DNA from 3 places in the Hornefia porci genome. Region 3 is predicted to be linked to each of the others. Evidence: predicted binding sites of a transcription regulator. Region 3 holds the regulator's gene; each other region holds the start of a gene.
The links. Region 3 encodes HrcA, which represses chaperone genes, less so after heat shock. Its sites were predicted from a motif close to TTAGCACTCNNNNNNNNNGAGTGCTAA; they were not measured.
Positions count from the first base shown of each region.

Region 1: the regulator HrcA is predicted to act here: its motif matches at 1,807-1,833, upstream of BHK98_RS04220 (Hsp20/alpha crystallin family protein).
Region 2: the regulator HrcA is predicted to act here: its motif matches at 2,420-2,446, upstream of BHK98_RS06110 (co-chaperone GroES).

Region 1 covers NZ_MJIE01000001.1:870,792-876,845, forward strand. Annotated here, with positions in the region: gene BHK98_RS04210 (winged helix-turn-helix transcriptional regulator) at 56-394, opposite strand; gene BHK98_RS04215 (LysE/ArgO family amino acid transporter) at 514-1,140, shown strand; gene BHK98_RS04220 (Hsp20/alpha crystallin family protein) at 1,233-1,661, opposite strand; gene BHK98_RS04225 (YibE/F family protein) at 1,959-3,113, opposite strand; gene BHK98_RS04230 (metallophosphoesterase) at 3,119-5,332, opposite strand; gene BHK98_RS13485 (hypothetical protein) at 5,590-5,748, opposite strand.
Region 2 covers NZ_MJIE01000001.1:1,280,183-1,286,236, reverse strand. Annotated here, with positions in the region: gene ligA (NAD-dependent DNA ligase LigA) at 1-295, shown strand, start outside; gene BHK98_RS06120 (AIR synthase family protein) at 288-1,301, shown strand; gene BHK98_RS06115 (DNA-3-methyladenine glycosylase family protein) at 1,454-2,353, shown strand; gene BHK98_RS06110 (co-chaperone GroES) at 2,491-2,769, shown strand; gene groL (chaperonin GroEL) at 2,789-4,429, shown strand; gene BHK98_RS06100 (D-alanyl-D-alanine carboxypeptidase family protein) at 4,665-6,011, shown strand.
Region 3 covers NZ_MJIE01000001.1:1,086,462-1,092,515, reverse strand. Annotated here, with positions in the region: gene lepA (translation elongation factor 4) at 1-655, shown strand, start outside; gene hemW (radical SAM family heme chaperone HemW) at 639-1,787, shown strand; gene glpK (glycerol kinase GlpK) at 1,802-3,304, shown strand; gene hrcA (heat-inducible transcriptional repressor HrcA) at 3,475-4,527, shown strand; gene grpE (nucleotide exchange factor GrpE) at 4,517-5,113, shown strand; gene dnaK (molecular chaperone DnaK) at 5,125-6,054, shown strand, end outside.

The DNA.
Region 1 (6,054 bases), 220 kb from region 3:
AAAAAATCTGTGTGAAAACGACCGGCTTTTTTCGATTCCCCGGCTGCACACGGAATTACCGTTCCGCCTCATACGCCTCATACCACTCAGACAGCTGGTCGAGAATCGGAATCAGTGCGTCGCAGGCTTCGGTAGTGCTGTATTCCACACGCACCGGCACCTCCATGTATTCTCTGCGTTCCACAAGCCCTACCGACTCCAGTTCCCTCAGCGCCCGGGCGAGCACTGTGTTCGACACGCCGTCCATGCGGCGTTTCAGTTCGTTGTAGCGGGTCGGCCCACCGTTGTTCAGCGTGCAGATGATCTGCATCTTCCACTTTCCTCCGATCAGATCCATGGAGCGGCTCAGGGGGCAGGTTTCCAGGCACGGACAATTGTAATGCGTTTCGATCATGGTCATCTCCTCCTTACCAGGTAACAAAAAAATGCGTTCTTGCGTTTTCTCTCCTGCTGCCATATTATATAAATAGCAAAAAGAAATCAAGTGCTAAATTACTACTTAGGAGAAAAATTATGAGCGCATTTATTCAGGGATACACTCTTGGCCTTGCCTATGTAATGCCCATCGGAACGCAGAACATCTTCGTCATCAATACGGCGCTGACTCAGCGGCGCAGTCGCATCTGGCTGACGACATTCTGCGTCTTCTTCTGCGACATCGTCTGCGCGCTGGCGTGCTTCTACGGCGTGGGAGGAATCATGCAGTCCTCACGCTGGCTGCAGCTGGCGGTTCTCGGCGCCGGTTCGCTGGTGGTCATGTGGATCGGATTTTCGATTTTCCGGGACAAAAGCACCATTGAGGGCGATGAGGGTAAATCTGAGCTTTCTGTCGCGAAGGTATTCACCACCGCCTGCTTCGTGACCTGGGCCAATCCGCAGGCGTGGATCGACGGAAGCATGATGCTGGGCGCCTTCCGCACCTCCCTGAACGGTGCGGACGGCACACGGTTCATCATCGCTGTCTGTCTCGCCTCCCTGTCCTGGTGGGTGGTGATGCCGACGGTTGTTTCGCTGCTCCAGTCCCGCATCAACAACAAAGTATTCCGCGCCATCAACATCATCTGCGGCGCGATCATCATGGTCTACGGGGCAAAACTGCTGGTCAGCTTTGTACGGCTGGCCGCCGTGATGTTCGGATAAGGGCTTTCACCCGTTAAACCCATGCCCTGTCCGGCGTACATACAGAAAAGGGGGCCGCGTGTTATGCGCAGCCCCCTTTCTGTATGGGAAAATTATCCTTCGATTGCAATGTATTTGTTCTGCTCGATCTCCGGTTTGGCCTCTGCCTTCGGCACATCGATTTTCAGAACGCCCTGATCGAATCTGGCCTTGATATCCTCCTGTCTGACGTCATCGCCGACATAGAAGCTCCTGGTGCAGGTTCCCTGGAATCTCTCTCTTCTGATGTAGGAACCGTCCTCGCCCTTCTCGTCATTGCTTGTGGACGTGGTCGCCTCTACCTGCAGAACGCCGTCATTCAACTGGATTTTAACATTGTCCTTGTCAAATCCCGGCAGATCCATATGCAGTTCATAATGGTCTCCGGCGTCTTTCACGTCGCTCTTCATCAAAGTGTTTTCTACACGGTTTCCACGGAACGGCGGGAAATCCATAAAATCATCGTTGAAAAATCTGTCTCCAAAAATGCTCGGTAACAACATAGTAAATACCTCCTTTTAATATCGGCATCTCTGCCTGTTTGTCTGTCTGTTCTGATCAGGTTCCCCTGATCTCTGTTAATCTCTGTCTCCCTATCTCTTTCTGTTTCCTTCGTTCCTCCTTACAAGTATCATTATACTCATTTTGTTAGCACTGTCAATAGGTGAGTGCTAATTTTTTAAAAAAGTTTTTTCGTTGCTTATTTCTGCATTTAATGTGTGCTGGATCCCCGAATATGCTTGAAATATCAATCATGCAGAGAGCATATTCGGCGGCCTTCTGCAGAGTTCCGAGAAGGTTTATCCGAAAACCCTGCGGCTCCATCGCACCGCTAACGCCGTCAGAAGCGCAGAAAACGGCACTGTCAGAATCACCGCTATTGCCGCGGTCATCCCTCCAAGCAGCTCAATGCTTATGAAATCCGCATTTATCATCTGGTTGAACTGATAGCCATAGGAAATTATCACCATCAGCGTCGTTATCACGGAGCCTGTGAACGCGAGGATCAGCGTCTGGCAGTTCGCTCCGGCCAGATCTCTTCCGATGTTCATTCCCGAACGAAAAAGCTCATCACTTCTGATGTCCGGTTTCTGTTCCCATATCTCAAACAGGACCGAAACCACCGACATCGCGATGTCTATCAATGCACCGAGACTTGACACCGCAATGCTGACAAAGAGCAGACCGGATACGCTGAGACCCGATTTCTGCCGGATCAGGATCAATTCCTCCGCCGCCTCCAAATTATATCCGTTTACATGCATGATTCCTGAGAAAACCACATATACGGCCGATGCCACGGCCATACCGAGAACCGTTGCCGCAACTGCGACCCATGTTTTCCGGCTCCAGCCGTTCAGCAGCGTCATGGCGCTGACGATAATCACCGTTACCGTGATGAATGTCACCCCCGCAGGTGAATACCCGTGAAACAGTGCCGGCAAAAGAAATCCCAGAATCATAACCATCGCAAAAGCAAGGCCGAGCAGTGAACGCAGTCCTTTGTGCCCCGCGACAGCAAGCAGCAGCACCGCAAATACTCCCACAAGAAGAATTCTTCCCAGAGTACGGTCGTAGTTATATATATTGTAGAACAGCTTAACTCCCGGGGAACCGTCAACCTTGACGATCACGCGGGTTCCTTTACGGCAGATAATATGATGCGTGTTAGTGACATCGTTGTCTATCGTGAGTTTTCTGCCCTTCAGCGTGCCCTGATCAATGTGAACCTCAAGCTTCTGGTATCCCAGTCTGCGCGCTCCCTCATTGTCTCTGGCGGTCAGCGATTCCTCCGCGACTCCGGTTACATGTCCCTTATAATAATTGAGTGAATCAGACTCATAGATCCGGCTGTCGACCGGATTTGCGTGGTTCCAGATCAGCACAGCAAGGACAATGACTGTCATTGCCCCTGCAGTTATCAGATCCTGTATTTTGTTATTTCTTTTCTTCATTAACTCTATCTGACTTTTACAGTCCTGCTTTCAGACCATTTACCATAGCAGGTTTTACCGTTCACTGTCTTATAGCCTCTGACCCGGACCTTGTATCTGCTGCCGGATTTCAGGCTTCTGATCGTTTTGGAGGTCCGGGTGCTCTTAATGCTCTTCCACTTGGAGCTTCCGGCCTTTCTGTAACTGATCTGATATTTTACGCCCTTTGCAAGCTTACTGTAACTGACAGAAATCTTTTTCTTTCCTGCTTTAACTTTTCTGATTTTCTCTTTGCTGATTTTTATCGGCTCTGCTTTCTGCTCCGTATCTGTACGTGTGATCCTGAATGAGTCCAGAACAGGCATTTCCTTTGTATCCGTAAAATATGTCGTAAAGGTCAGGCTCGTCCGCGTAACTTCGACATTGGTAATGGTCGGACAGTTGCTCTGGTCCTTCAGCGCGATGAAATCCGTCAGGGAATCATTATTATATTTGTAATACTTACTTCCGGACGCGGAATTCGCGGTCAGATAAAACACCTGCCCGTCTTTCGGATCCGTAACGGAGTTGCTGTCCGAAGTCTGCGGGTCGTTGGCGTCCATCAGATAGGTTCTGGTATAGCAGTGATCGTGCCCCATCAGTACAGCGTCGATGTCCAGATCGGAGAAAATCCGGGGCAGCTCTGATCTGCGTTCTAGGATATCATCGTCTGTCGCATGACTCGCCGCGCTGTAGATGGAATGATGGAAACTGACTATTTTCCACTGAGCGTCCGGATTTGCCTGCAGCGCCTGCTTCATAAACGCTCTGTGCTCACTGGTACTCCTGTTGTTGGAGTTGAGATTCATAAACAGAACCCCGTTATACATATACCAGTAGTCTCCGCTGGATTTGCCGGAGCTGTCTACACGTCCCAGGAAAGACACGTTCGGAATATTTCCATGCGCTGTGTACAGTGTACTTCCGGAATCATGATTTCCTTCATTCAGCGCCAGTGCGTAAGACTGCAGCTCATCCGGCGTAAAGAATCCCTGGTACTGAGATTCTTCTGAATCGCCTTTGTCGTTAATCTGATCTCCGGCACTGAGGATGAAGCTTGTCTGCGGAAACTTCTCTGTCGCGAAATCCAGCGTATTGACCCAGCCCTTTGTGTCATTCTCTGTATTGCGGCTGGCACCGATCTGCGGATCTCCGGCGAACAGAAAGCTGAAGGAATCCTTTTTCCCCAGATCCTGCGTTGCAAAAGTGTAGGTTTCCGACCATCCGTCATCATTTCCCACTCTGTAAATGTATGATGTGAATTCGTCCAGGTTCTTCAGTACCGTCTTGTTGGAATAGAATCCGCTGACTCCGCTCTTTACCTGATCGGCTCTGTATTTTCCGGCGGAAGCTTCCGGAAACTCGTCGCCTTCTTTCCATCCGGACGGTTTGACCGCCACCTGCGCATAAGACGCTTTCCCGGACTCTCCCAGCCAGGTCAGATTTCTCTTTGTTTCATCCGCCCCGATCTGCAGAGACACGTCGCGAACTTCTTTCTGTGGAAGGACCGTGCTCACTGTAAGATCCTTCAGATCAATGTAGATATCCGAGCTGTTCGCTCTGCCCTGATGCAGTTCCACCGCCAGAACATTATCCTTTGCCTTCAGGTTCAGGCTGCCGATGTCTATGCCGTCGCTGGCAGCTGAAACAGTACCGGTCTTCGGCGCCCCGGCGTTGGAGCCGCCGTACCCGTTCTCGTCGAACGAGCCGTCATCGAATCCGGCTATCTTCTTGCCGTTGATCGTTACAACCGCCGCATCATCGTACAGGACAGTTCCTGTGATTTCCTTCACCTGACTGACATCAACATCATCGATATCAAATTTTGTCCTCAGATAGTAGACAGGAACGTCGTTTGAGGTTCCGCTGATGTACTGGTTCAGAAGCACATTCGGAACAAAGCCGCTGCCCAGATCGGCTATCTTACCGTTCTTCGCTCCAAAGCTTCCCTTCCCGGAAGACCAGGCGGAATCATCGAAATCCGCATTGCTGTCCCAGCCGGCCGCCGGTTTGGTGTTATTGTCAAGGTAGCGCCAGGTTGTCCCATCAGTGCTCACTACCCTGTCTGTCGTCGCCGCACCCGACACGTTCTCCGCATATATGTCGGAGTCTGTCATCTGCGCCAGGTTTCCCGTTCCCGCGACGATCATGAATGAAAGCGCGAGGGCTGAAATTTTGTACAAACCTCGTAATTTAACCATCTCTTTACCATCCTTTACTTCTGTCAACTTCAGATCTGATACAGAGAGGATATCATACGTCTGTAAGAACCGCATGCCTGCCAGCGTTAATTATTTGTAAACAAAGAACTTTCGCAGAAAATATTATGGTGCCCGAATGAAATTCATTATACGGAAAAACTGTTCTCCCCAAAAGATACAAAAGCTTTTATTTTTAAGAGTACAAAAGCCCGCAGAACAACGCCTGCGGGCTTTTCGTGTCGATTTCATATACAGTTTCAGTTAAAAAGCAGTGTCGGTATTGAAAACATAATCGCCATGACGACACAGAGTCCGACAATGAAGATCTTCAGCGCCAGACTTTTTCCATTGCTCTTTTTCTCTGTATAAACCGGTTTTTTCTCCGGATTCCGATAATTTTTAGGTTTATTGCTCATTCGCGTTCCGCTCCCTTCCTGCACCCTGATTATATATGATATCGCGGTTTTTTGCAATCAGACTTTGTGAAAACGTCGTGTCAGACCGCCGGCACCGCCGGCGCCCCCGCAATCTTTTTTAAACTTTCTCTTGACAACGTCCCCCGTCTGTATGTATAATTTCGGAAACGAAAGCTTGTGCACTGCGCACAGAAGAGGGAGTAGTCAGAATACAGTATCAACAATCGCGGTAACATACCTGGTACTGTAGCCATCGATTCGATATGGTGACGAGACTTTTCATACCGGCTCCGAACACGGGAGCCG
Region 2 (6,054 bases), 190 kb from region 3:
GGTTCTCGTTCTGGATGAAACAGAGGAAACCCGGGGCGAGGTCTTTCAGGGCATGACTTTTGTGATCACCGGCTCGCTGGAGTATTATGAGAACCGGGATGCGCTGAAGGCGGAAATCGAGAAGGCCGGCGGGAAGGTAGCCGGCTCCGTCAGCGGCAAAACGTCCTGGCTGATTAATAACAATGTGAATTCCACGTCAGGGAAAAACAGGAAGGCTCATGAACTGGGCGTTCCGATTATCAATGAAGATACGGTCCGGAAATGGATCGCGGAAGGAGAGATCACCAATGGCTGAACTGAAAATCGGCAAGCTGGACAGCGACGTTCTGCAGCGTATTGTAATCGATAAAATCAGATACCGTCGGCCGGAGGTGAAAACCCGGGCCGGAATCGGAGAGGACTGCGCCGTAATCGATTACGGGGAATATGAATGCGTGGTGTCCACCGATCCGATTACCGCGGACGTAAAGAACATCGGGCGCCTGGCGATTCACATCTCCTGCAACGACGTGGCCAGCAACGGGATTGAACCCCTCGGAATCACTCTGGCGGTGATGCTGCCGGTGGGAACGACGGAAAGCGATGTGCAGACCATCATGACGCAGGCCGGAACCGCGGCAGAAGAAGCCGGCGTTGAAATCATCGGCGGTCACACAGAGGTTACCCCCGCAGTGAATCAGCCTGTAATCGTCTCTACCGCTTTCGGCCGGGGAATCGCGGGAGAATCGGCCAGCGCCCGGAATATGCGGCCGGGAGATATGATTCTGATGACAAAAAGCGCGGGACTGGAAGGAACCGGAATCATCGCCACGGAAAGAGCGGAGGAACTGACCGGCGTTCTGACGCCGCAGGAGCTGCGGAGGGCACAGGGCATGATCCGGGACGTCAGCGTGGTGAAAGACGGCGTTACGGCCGGCCGCATCGGCACGTCGGGTATGCATGATGTGACGGAAGGCGGGATCCTGGGAGCTGTCTGGGAGATGTGCCATATTTCCGGGCTGGGCGCCGAGGTAGAGCTGGAGGCCATCCATGTGGATCCGGTGACAGAGAAAATCGCCGCCCATTACGGAATCGACCCGCTGCGGCTGATTTCCAGCGGATGCATGCTGATCGTCGCACCCCCGTCGAAGGCGTATAAGATTGTGACGGAATACCATAAAATCGATGTGAACATCAAGTCTGCCATCATCGGAAAAATCTGCGGCGCGGAGCACGGCATCACCCAGATCGATCCGCAGGGACAGGAATCGGAGATTGCCCCTCCCCGCGCCGATGAGCTTTACAAGGTCATAAACCGCTGAGACGCCGGGAAGCCGCAGTCCGCGAGCGGCCCGTACACAGAACTCGCGAGCAGCCGAGACCGCGGCCGGCATTCGAGACCTACGAGCGGCCGATATCTAAGACCCGCGAGCAGCCGGTGCCTGCCGGATCTCATCCAGAGTGAGAGGAAACGATGAACAGTTATACAATCAGAAATCTGAAAGACTTTCAGCTTGACCACATCTTCGACTGTGGCCAGTGTTTTCGCTGGAACAAAACGGGGCCCGGCATTTATTCGGGCATGGCTATGGGCCGTCGCGTGACGATGGAGCAGCGGGGAGATTCCCTCACCGTCACTCCCTGTACAAAGGAAGAGTTTGACACAATCTGGCGGCCGTATCTGGATCTGGACCGGGACTACGGCCGGATTAAAGAAATTCTGTCCGAAAAAGACCCGGTGATGGCCAGGGCCTGTGAATGGGGCTCCGGCATCCGGATCCTCCGGCAGGATCTCTGGGAGGTTATCGTTTCCTTTATTATTTCGCAGAACAACAATATTCCGAGAATCAAGGGCTGTATTGAGCGTCTATGCCGGCTGGCCGAGGCAGCGCCGGAGGGCGGGGAGAACCGGCGGGCGCCCGGACAGGCGGGACAGCGGGCGCCCGGACAGGAATGTCTGCGAGCATCCGGGCAGAATGCCGGGCCGGCCGGGGACCAATATGCGGACTTTCCGAGTGCCCGGGCGCTGGCGGCGCTGGAGCCGGAGGACCTCGCGCCGGCGCGGCTGGGCTACCGCGCACGGTATGTCATCGAAACGGCAAGGCAGGTGGCGGAGCAGGGCCTGCCGCAGACGGCGGAGCAGGTTTTGTCCCTCAGCGGCGTAGGCCCGAAGGTGGCGAATTGTATTTTGCTGTTCGGAATGAAAAGGTATGACAGCTTCCCCATAGACGTCTGGGTGCGCCGGGTCATGCACGAGCTCTACGGCTTCCGTGAAGAGGATGTGAAGGGCATGAAAGCGTTTGCGACCGCAGAATTCGGGGAATTCGGAGGGTTTGCTCAGCAGTATCTGTTCTACTATATGAGGAGCCTGTGATTTTTTTATTTTTTTTCAAAAAAAGATTGACATTAAGTGCGCCAGGTCATACAATATAACTGTTGGTTAGCACTCGTATAAAGTGAGTGCTAACAGAATCGTAAACAATAGAAATAATATAAATGGAGGTAAGGAAAATGAGTTTTGGCATCAAACCGCTGGGAAGCAGAGTCGTAATCAAGAAGCTCGAGGCTGAGGAAAAGACCGAGGGCGGCATCATCCTGACGAGTTCCGCGCAGGAAAAGCCGCAGATGGCTGAAGTCGTCGCGGTGGGCCCCGGAACCAAGGACGAGGAAATGGAACTGAAGGCCGGAGACAAGGTCGTCTTTTCCAAATATGCGGGAACTGACGTTAAGTATGAAGGCGAAGAGTACACGATTATGAGCCAGGGAGACATTCTGGCGGTCGTAGAGTAATTACAGGGGGTACGAAAAAATGGCTAAAGAAGTATTTTACGGAGAAGACGCGAGAAGAAAACTGCAGGCCGGCGTAGACAAGCTTGCGGATACAGTTAAAATCACACTGGGCCCCAAGGGCAGAAACGTTCTGATTAACAAATCCTACGGATCGCCGCTGATCACCAACGACGGCGTTACCATCGCAAGAGAAATCGAGCTGGAGGATTCCGTGGAGAACATGGGAGCACAGCTGGTGAAGGAAGTCGCCACCAAGACGAATGATGTCGCAGGCGACGGAACGACCACAGCAACTCTGCTGGCGCAGGCGATTATCAGAGAGGGCTTCAAGAATCTGGCTGCCGGTGCGAACCCGATGGTTCTGAAGAGAGGAATCCAGGGCGCGGTAGACAAAGCGGTCGAGGAAATCAAGAAGGTGTCCAAGCCGGTAGAGACCAAGGAAAGCATCGCGCAGGTCGCATCCGTTTCCGCAGGCGATACCGAGATTGGCGGGCTGATTGCGGAGGCAATGGAAAAGGTCGGCAAGGACGGCGTCATCACAGTTGAAGAATCCAAATCACTGGGAACAACACTGGACGTTGTGGAAGGTATGCAGTTTGACAGAGGATATCTGTCTCCGTATATGGTAAGCGACACTGAAAAGATGGAAGCTGTTCTTGAGAACCCGTATATCCTGATTACGGACAAGAAGATTTCCAACATTCAGGATCTGCTGCCGCTGCTGGAGCAGATCGTCAAGATGGGCAGAAAGCTGCTGGTCATCGCGGAGGATGTTGAGGGCGAAGCTCTGGCGACTCTGGTGGTCAACAAGCTGCGCGGAACGATCGATGTTGTGGCAGTCAAGGCTCCGGGCTTCGGTGACAGGAGAAAGGCCATGCTGGAAGACATCGCTGTTCTCACCGGCGGTACGGTAATCAGCGAGGAGGTCGGCTACGATCTGAAGGAAGCCACAGTGGATATGCTGGGGCAGGCAGGAACCGTCAAGGTTGACAAAGACAACACCACAATCGTGAACGGCGCGGGCGAGAAATCCGCGATCGACGCGAGAGTGAACTCCATCAAGGCACAGGTTGAGGAATCTGATTCTGACTTTGACAGAGAGAAGCTGCAGGAGAGACTGGCGAAGCTCAGCGGCGGCGTAGCTGTCATCAAGGTCGGCGCAGCTACAGAAACCGAACTGAAGGAGAGAAAACTGAGAATTGAGGATGCTCTGAATGCGACAAAGGCCGCAGTTGAGGAGGGCATCGTCTCCGGCGGCGGCGTCGCTCTGTGCAGCACTATTCCGGCAGTCGCGGACTATGTTGAAGGACTGGAAGGCGACGAGAAGACCGGCGGACAGATTATTGTCAGAGCTCTGGAGGAGCCGGTCAGACAGATTGCCGAGAACGCCGGCTTCGAGGGAAGTGTCGTTGTGGCCGAGGTCAAGAAGCAGAAGGCAGGATATGGCTTCAACGCTGCGACAGAGGAATATGTGGACATGATCGCGGCAGGCATCGTCGATCCTGCCAAGGTTACGAGATCTGCAATTCAGAACGCTGCGTCCGCATCTGCGATGCTGCTGACGACAGAGGCAGGAATTGTGGACATCAAGGAAGACGCTCCTGCGGCTCCGGCAATGCCGGCCGGCGGCGGAATGGGCGGAATGGGCGGCATGATGTAAGTCACTCCGCTCCTCACTGAAAACGAGATACGGACAGATAAAGAGGCTGCGGCTTCAGGAATCCGGAAGGCTCCCGTAACGGGAGTCGCTCCGGACTCCCGGGGCACAGTCTCTTTTGTGCTTTCGGCGGCGCTTCGCCGGCCTCGCCTCCGACTTTTCACCGAGTGGATGCGCCCGCCGGCCTCGCATCAAGCTGAATATGGACACGAAACGCCGGCTGCGATATAATGGTAATATGAATATCACGAAAAAGAGAAAACAGAAGCTTCTTGCGGCCGCACTGGCGCTGGCGGTCATGCTGACGCCGAGCGATATTTTTGCCGCGCAGAGCGGTGCAGACGCTGCAGATCGGGCGAAGAGCGCAGACGGAACCGCTTCCGCGGTCTCCACTTATGAATCCGCAGCCGAAAAGCCGGAGGTGTCCGCGGAAGGCGCGATGGTTCTCTGCAGCGGGACGAATCAGATTTTGTACGCCAAAAATATCAATGAAAGCCTCGATCCCCTGAGCACCACCAAGCTGATGACCGTCTATCTCACGATGAAGGCCGTCGACGACGGAAAAATCACACTTGACACTGTATTCACCGCCTCAAAGGCCGACACAAAGGTGATGGAGAGCAAGCTCTACCTGAAAAAGGGGGAGAAGATGAAGGTCCGGTACCTGATCTACGCCACGCTGCTCTATTCCGCCAACGACGCGGCGGCAACCCTGGGGAGCAATCTCGCAGGAAACAAAACGAAGTTCGCGGCGCTCATGAATAAGACGGCAAAGGCTCTTGGCTGCACCGGCACGAAATTTGTCAACGCCAACGGACTTATCGAGAAGGGGTGTCACTCTACGCCCCGCGATATGCTTCTGATCGCGAGAGCCTGCTTCAGCTATTCCTTTGTTCAGAAGGTGTGCCAGACGAAAATCTACAAGATCCCGCCCACCAATCTGTATGACGACAAGATTACCGTGACGACGACGAATCCCTTCTACGAAAAACACAAGAAGGTCCGCCGCCCTTATGAGAAATACAATATCATCGCCGGCAAGACCGGCACCTGGGACGCGGACAACGCCTCGCTGATCGAGATGGCTGAACATAAGGGCCGGTACATCTACACGGTCGTCATGAACGATAAACTGAACAAGCGTTATCCGGATACCGTCAAACTGATTGAATACGCCAGAAATGTCATCGATGAGCAGGAGGCACTCGAGCAGGCGGAGAAGCAGCAGACCACTTCCGCTAAGGTCACGGGTGCGAAGGGGGCGATTTATTCCGCACTCGGAAAAACGGCGATGTTCCGGCAGGCACTCAGCAGAATTAATCGGATTTCCGCGGCAAATACCGCCCGGATCAGCACTGCCGGCTATACATCGGAAGACGGCGTCCGTCTGGAATGGGACGGGGTCAGCGGAGCGAAGGGCTATGACATCTATCGCTCAGACGGCGGGACCTTTAAGAAGATCGCGTCCGCCGGAGCAGACGATGAGGAAGCCTATACCGACGCCGGAGTGAAGAAGAACCATATTTACCGCTATTACATTCAGGCAAAGCGTGGAAACATGCTGGAATTTTTCCTGGCGAAATAGTTGAAAATAGTATAGAAATGGTATAGAATGTTTGCTAAAATAA
Region 3 (6,054 bases):
GATGATCCAGAACCCCACCAACCTGCCGGATCCTTCTGAAATCGATCATATAGAAGAGCCTATCGTCAAGGCGGACATCATGATACCAAAAGAATATGTGGGCGCCATCATGGAGCTGTGCCAGCAGCGCAGGGGAAAGATGCTGGGAATGGACTATATCACGACAGAGCGGGTGGACATCCACTACGAGCTTCCCCTGAACGAGGTAATCTATGATTTCTTCGACGCGCTGAAGTCGAAGACCCGCGGCTACGGCTCGCTGGATTACGAATTTATCCGCTACGAGCGGTCGCAGCTGGTGAAGCTTGACGTGCTACTGAACAAAGAACTGGTGGATGCGTTTTCCATGATTGTGCATGAATCGGAGGCCTATCAGAGAGGCCGTTTCGTCTGCGAGAAGCTGAAGGAGATCATCCCGATGCATCAGTTCGAGGTGCCCATCCAGGCGGCGGTCGGACAGAAGGTCATCGCCCGGGAAACGGTCAAGGCCTATCGCAAGGATGTAATCGCGAAGTGCTATGGCGGAGACATTTCCAGAAAGAAGAAGCTTCTGGAGAAACAGAAGGAAGGAAAGAAAAGAATGCGCCAGTTCGGAAAGGTGGAGGTGCCGCAGGAGGCGTTCACGGCGGTTCTGAAATATGATGACAACAAATAACGAAGCAGATAACAGGAAGAAAGCTCTTGGAATCTACATTCATATCCCATTCTGCCGGAGCAGGTGCCGCTACTGCGGATTTTATTCCCGGGCGGCAGAGGACTCCCCGGATTCCGGGAGGGCGATAGAACAGTATATATGGAAATTAATCGCAGAAATCGCGGAGAAGGGCGCGATGTACCGCAGGCAGTATGTGGCGGACAGTGTCTTCATCGGCGGCGGAACTCCGAGCATGATGCCCGCCGCCGGCGTTGAGGCGGTACTGGGGGCTGTGCGTGAGCACTTTGTTTTGTCCTCGGACGCAGAGGTGACACTGGAGGCGAATCCGGACACTGTGAATCTCCGAAACCTGAGGCGCTGGCGTGCGGCCGGAGTGAACCGTCTGTCGATGGGCGTTCAGTCTCTGGACGACGGAATCCTGCATACGCTGGGCCGGATTCACAGCGCCGGTGAAGCGGTGGAGGCGTACCGGCTGGCGCGGAAAGCAGGCTTCCGGAACATCAATCTGGATATCATGTTTGCGGTGCCCGGACAGAGCATGGAGCAGTGGATGGATACGGTGGACCGGGTCGTCGGCTTAGATCCGGAGCACATTTCCTTTTACAGTCTGCAGATTGAAGAGGACACTCCGTTTTACGAGGCGTATATGAACGGCGAACTTGATTTTGTGCCCGAGGAAACGGACCGCGCCATGTATCACGCCGCGATTGCGGCAATGCGGCGGGCCGGCTACGAGCATTATGAGATTTCCAACATGGCGAAGCCGGGCATGCGGTGCCGTCACAATCTGAAGTACTGGTCGTTCGGAGAATACCTGGGAATCGGGGACAGCGCCTCATCCTTCATGAACGGGACGCGGTGGACGGAAAAGCCCCGGGAGGAGTATCACGAGAATGATTTTGCGGACAGTACGGGTGAATACGTGTTCACGGGTCTGAGAAAAACAGAAGGGATCCGCAAGTCGGATTTCGCCCGGCGGTTCGGCCGGGAGTTCTGGGAGGTTTACGGCAGCCGGCGCGGATATCTGAAGGAATATTTTGAAGAGGGTCTGCTGCTGGAGGAGGGCGATGTGATCCGTCTTTCGGAACGCGGAATCGATATTTCCAACAGTATCATGGCGATTTTTGTGTAACGGAGGAGCATACGATGAAGAAATATATTCTGGCGCTGGATCAGGGGACCACGAGCTCCCGCAGCATTATTTATGACCGGCAGGGCAATACCGTCAGCGTTGCGCAGATGGAATTCAGGCAGTATTATCCTCATGAGGGCTGGGTGGAACATGATCCCAATGAAATCTGGACGACACAGATGACGGTGGCTCATGAGGCGCTGCTGAAGGCAGGACTGACCTGGGAGAATATCGAGGCTGTCGGAATCACCAATCAGCGGGAGACCACGGTGGTGTGGGACAAAGTCTCGGGAGAGCCGGTCTGCCGGGCCATTGTATGGCAGTGCCGGCGCACGGCGGGATATTGTGATGAGCTTGCGGAGGACAAAGCGCTGGTGGAGCGGATCCGGTCCAGGACAGGACTCCTGCTGGACGCTTACTTCAGTGCGACCAAGCTCCGCTGGATTCTGGAAAACGTGCCGGGAGCCCGTGAACGGGCAGAGGCGGGGGAGCTTCTGTTTGGAACCGTCGAGACCTGGCTGATCTGGAAGATGACCGGCGGAAAGGTTCACGTGACGGATTATTCCAATGCATCGAGAACGATGCTGTTTAATATTCACGATCTCTGCTGGGATGAAGAGATCCTGAAAATCCTGGATATCCCGAAATGCATGCTTCCGGAACCCGTGCCTTCCAGCTGCGTTTACGGAGAGACGATGCCGGAGCTGTTCGGCGGGCCTGTTCCCATCGCAGGCGCCGCGGGTGATCAGCAGGCGGCGCTGTTCGGCCAGACCTGCTTCAGTCCGGGAGAGGCGAAGAGTACCTACGGCACCGGAAATTTTCTGCTGATGAATACGGGGAACACGCCGGTGAAATCAGGAAACGGGCTGCTGACGACCATTGCGTGGGGGCTGGACGCAGGAGGCCCTGTGGAGTACGCCTTGGAGGGATCGGTCTTTGTATGCGGAGCGGCAATTCAGTGGCTTCGGGATGAACTGGATATTCTGGATGATGCGGCGGAGTCTGAGCGTATGGCCATGTCTGTGCCGGATTCGGCCGGAATTTACGTGGTACCGGCCTTTGTAGGCCTCGGAGCGCCATACTGGGATCCCTACGCCAGAGGATCGATTTTCGGAATCACCCGGGGCGCGGGCAGGAACCATCTGGTGCGGGCGACTCTGGAATCCATGGCGTTCCAGTGCTATGATCTGCTGGGAGCGATGTCCCGTGATATGGGAGAAAGACTTCCGGCACTGAAGGTCGACGGAGGAGCCTGCGCGAACAATTATCTGATGCAGTTTCAGGCGGATATCCTGGGCTGCGAGGTGCTCCGTCCCGCATGCATTGAGACCACGTCTCTGGGAGCGGCTTATCTGGCGGGACTGGCGACAGGGTACTGGCAGGATCAGAAGGATATCCGGAACAACTGGCAGGTCGATCGGGTCTTTGCACCGCAGATGAGCGCGTCTGAGCGGGAGGAAAAGCTGGCGGGCTGGCAGGAGGCGGTGAAACGCTCCCAGGGCTGGATACGTCCCTAGCGGCGGTGCGCGGCGTGAGGAGTCTGTGAACATCAGGTGAAACTCCCTTCCTGCTGTGATTTTACAAAAAAATATTTGAGAAATATGGTTGACATCGACGTTTCGTGGTAGTACATTATATGTAGTGTTTAGCACTCGTACAAGTCGAGTGCTAACAAGGAGAGATGAATATGGAATTAACAGAAAGAAAACTTAAAATTTTGCAGGCCATCATCAATGACTATGTTCAGACGGCCGAGCCTGTTGGTTCGAGGACTCTTTCCAGGAAGTTAGACATGTCAGTGAGTCCGGCTACGATCCGCAACGAGATGAGCGATCTGGAGGAGATGGGATACCTGACGCATCCCCATACCTCTGCAGGGCGCGTTCCGTCGGACAAGGCCTATCGCCTGTATGTCAACAATATGATGGGAGATTTTCAGATTTCACCGCAGACGCGGCAGTTCATCAACGAGACGCTGAAGGCGGATATCGATGAGTTCGACAGGACCATTCAGCGGGCCGCGGAGCTTCTGTCAGAGATTACAAATCTCGCGTCCTTTGCGGTTTCACCGAAGAAGGACGAGGATAAGCTCAAGTTCGTCAATCTGCTTCCGGTGGATGAACGGACGGTGATCTTGATGATCGTGGCTGAGAGCGGGAAAATCTCCAATACCGCGCTGAAGCTCAGGGTTCCGTATACCAATGAAGCCCTGGACATTCTGGCGAGGAATATCACCTGCAACTATCGAGGCAGGACGATCACGGAAGTGCTGACCGGAAACATCATCGATGACTTCCGGACGGACATCGAGGCGCTGAGCCAGCTGGCGGGGAACATCATGCCGAACTTCATGCGCACGCTGTCGGATATGCTGAACGTCCGTCTGTATCTGGACGGGCTCTCCAATATCTTCGATATTCCGGAGTACAGCGATCTGACCAGAGCGAAGAACTTTGTCTCCCTGTTTGACAGGAAAGACGAATTCGCGAAGAAGCTTCTCGACCGGGACGATGGAATGATTGTGACCATCGGAACAGAAAACGGCGATGATGATCTGAACGACTGCTCGCTGATTACGGCAACCTATCATGTGAACGGTGAAATGGTCGGAAAGATCGGAGTGATCGGACCGACCCGGATGAAGTACGGAGAGGTCACTTCCATTGTGAAGTACCTGACAGAGAACCTGAACAATACATTTCGATTAGAAGGCGGTGAGGGAGAAGAAGATGGCGAATGAAGACAGAAAAAATTACGAAGAAGAGCTGAAGAAGGAGGAGCAGAAGGCGGCTGAACCGGAAAAGGAGGAAACGCCCGCAGAGGATCCCCAGAACGAGGATGTTAACGCGGGAGCCGAACCGGAGCCGGAGGAGGAAACGGAAAAACAGCCGGAGAACGAACCGCAGCCGGAGGAGGACGAAGCACTGAACGCGAGATATATGCGTCTGATGGCGGATTTCCAGAACTACAAAAAGAGAACGGAAAAGGAAAAAAGCGATATCTACGCATATGCGAACGAAAAAATCGTCACCCAACTTCTGGAGGTTCTGGACAGCTTCGAGCGGGCGCTTTCCCACGAGTGTGCGGACGAGAGCTACGCGGAAGGAATGGAGATGATCTTCAGACAGCTGTCCGGCGTGCTGGAAAAAGCCGGGCTGGAAGAGATCAAGGCGCTGGGGGAGGATTTCGATCCGAATTTCCACAACGCCGTCATGACCGAGGACAATGCGGATTATGAAAGCGGCAAGGTCACCGGAGTCATGCAGAAGGGATACAGACTGAACAGTAAAGTAATCAGGCCATCCATGGTGAAGGTCAATAATTAGGAGGTAATATTATGGCTAAAGTAATTGGTATAGATCTTGGAACCACAAACAGCTGCGTCGCGGTGCTGGAAGGCGGCGATCCGACTGTTATCACAAACGCAGAGGGGAACAGAACGACCCCGTCCGTGGTCGGCTTCGCCAAAAGCGGAGAACGGCTGATCGGTGAAACCGCGAAGAGACAGGCGGTGACCAATCCGGAACGGACAATCACTTCAATTAAAAGACATATGGGCGAGGATTACACCGTTGAAATCGACGGAAAGAAATACACCCCGCAGGACATCTCCGCGATGATTCTGGGGAAGCTGAAGGCGGATGCTGAAGCTTATCTGGGTGAGAAGGTCACAGAGGCCGTCATCACCGTACCGGCATACTTCTCCGACGCGCAGAAGCAGGCGACCAAGGACGCCGGAAAGATTGCGGGACTTGACGTAAAGAGAATCATCAACGAGCCGACCGCCGCTTCTCTGGCGTACGGTCTGGACAAGGAGGAAGGATCCCACAAAATCCTGGTATACGATCTGGGCGGCGGAACCTTCGATGTCTCCATCCTGGAGCTGGGCGACGGCGTGTTCGAGGTACTGGCCACCAACGGTGACACTCACCTGGGTGGAGACGACTTCGACAATGCGGTTATGAACTACATGGCAGACACCTTCGCCAAGGAAAACGGCGTCGACCTGAGAGCGGACAAAATGGCGCTCCAGAGACTGAAGGAGGCGGCCGAGAAGGCGAAGAAGGAGCTGTCCAGCGCGCAGACCACCAACATCAATCTGCCGTTCATCACCGTAACCGACGCCGGTCCGCTCCATCTGAACATGGATCTGACAAGAGCCAAGTTCGATCAGCTGACCGCCGATCTGGTCAACCGGACCATCGAGCCGATGAACAAAGCCATGGCAGACGCCGGAGTGTCCAACAGCGACATCTCCAAGGTGATT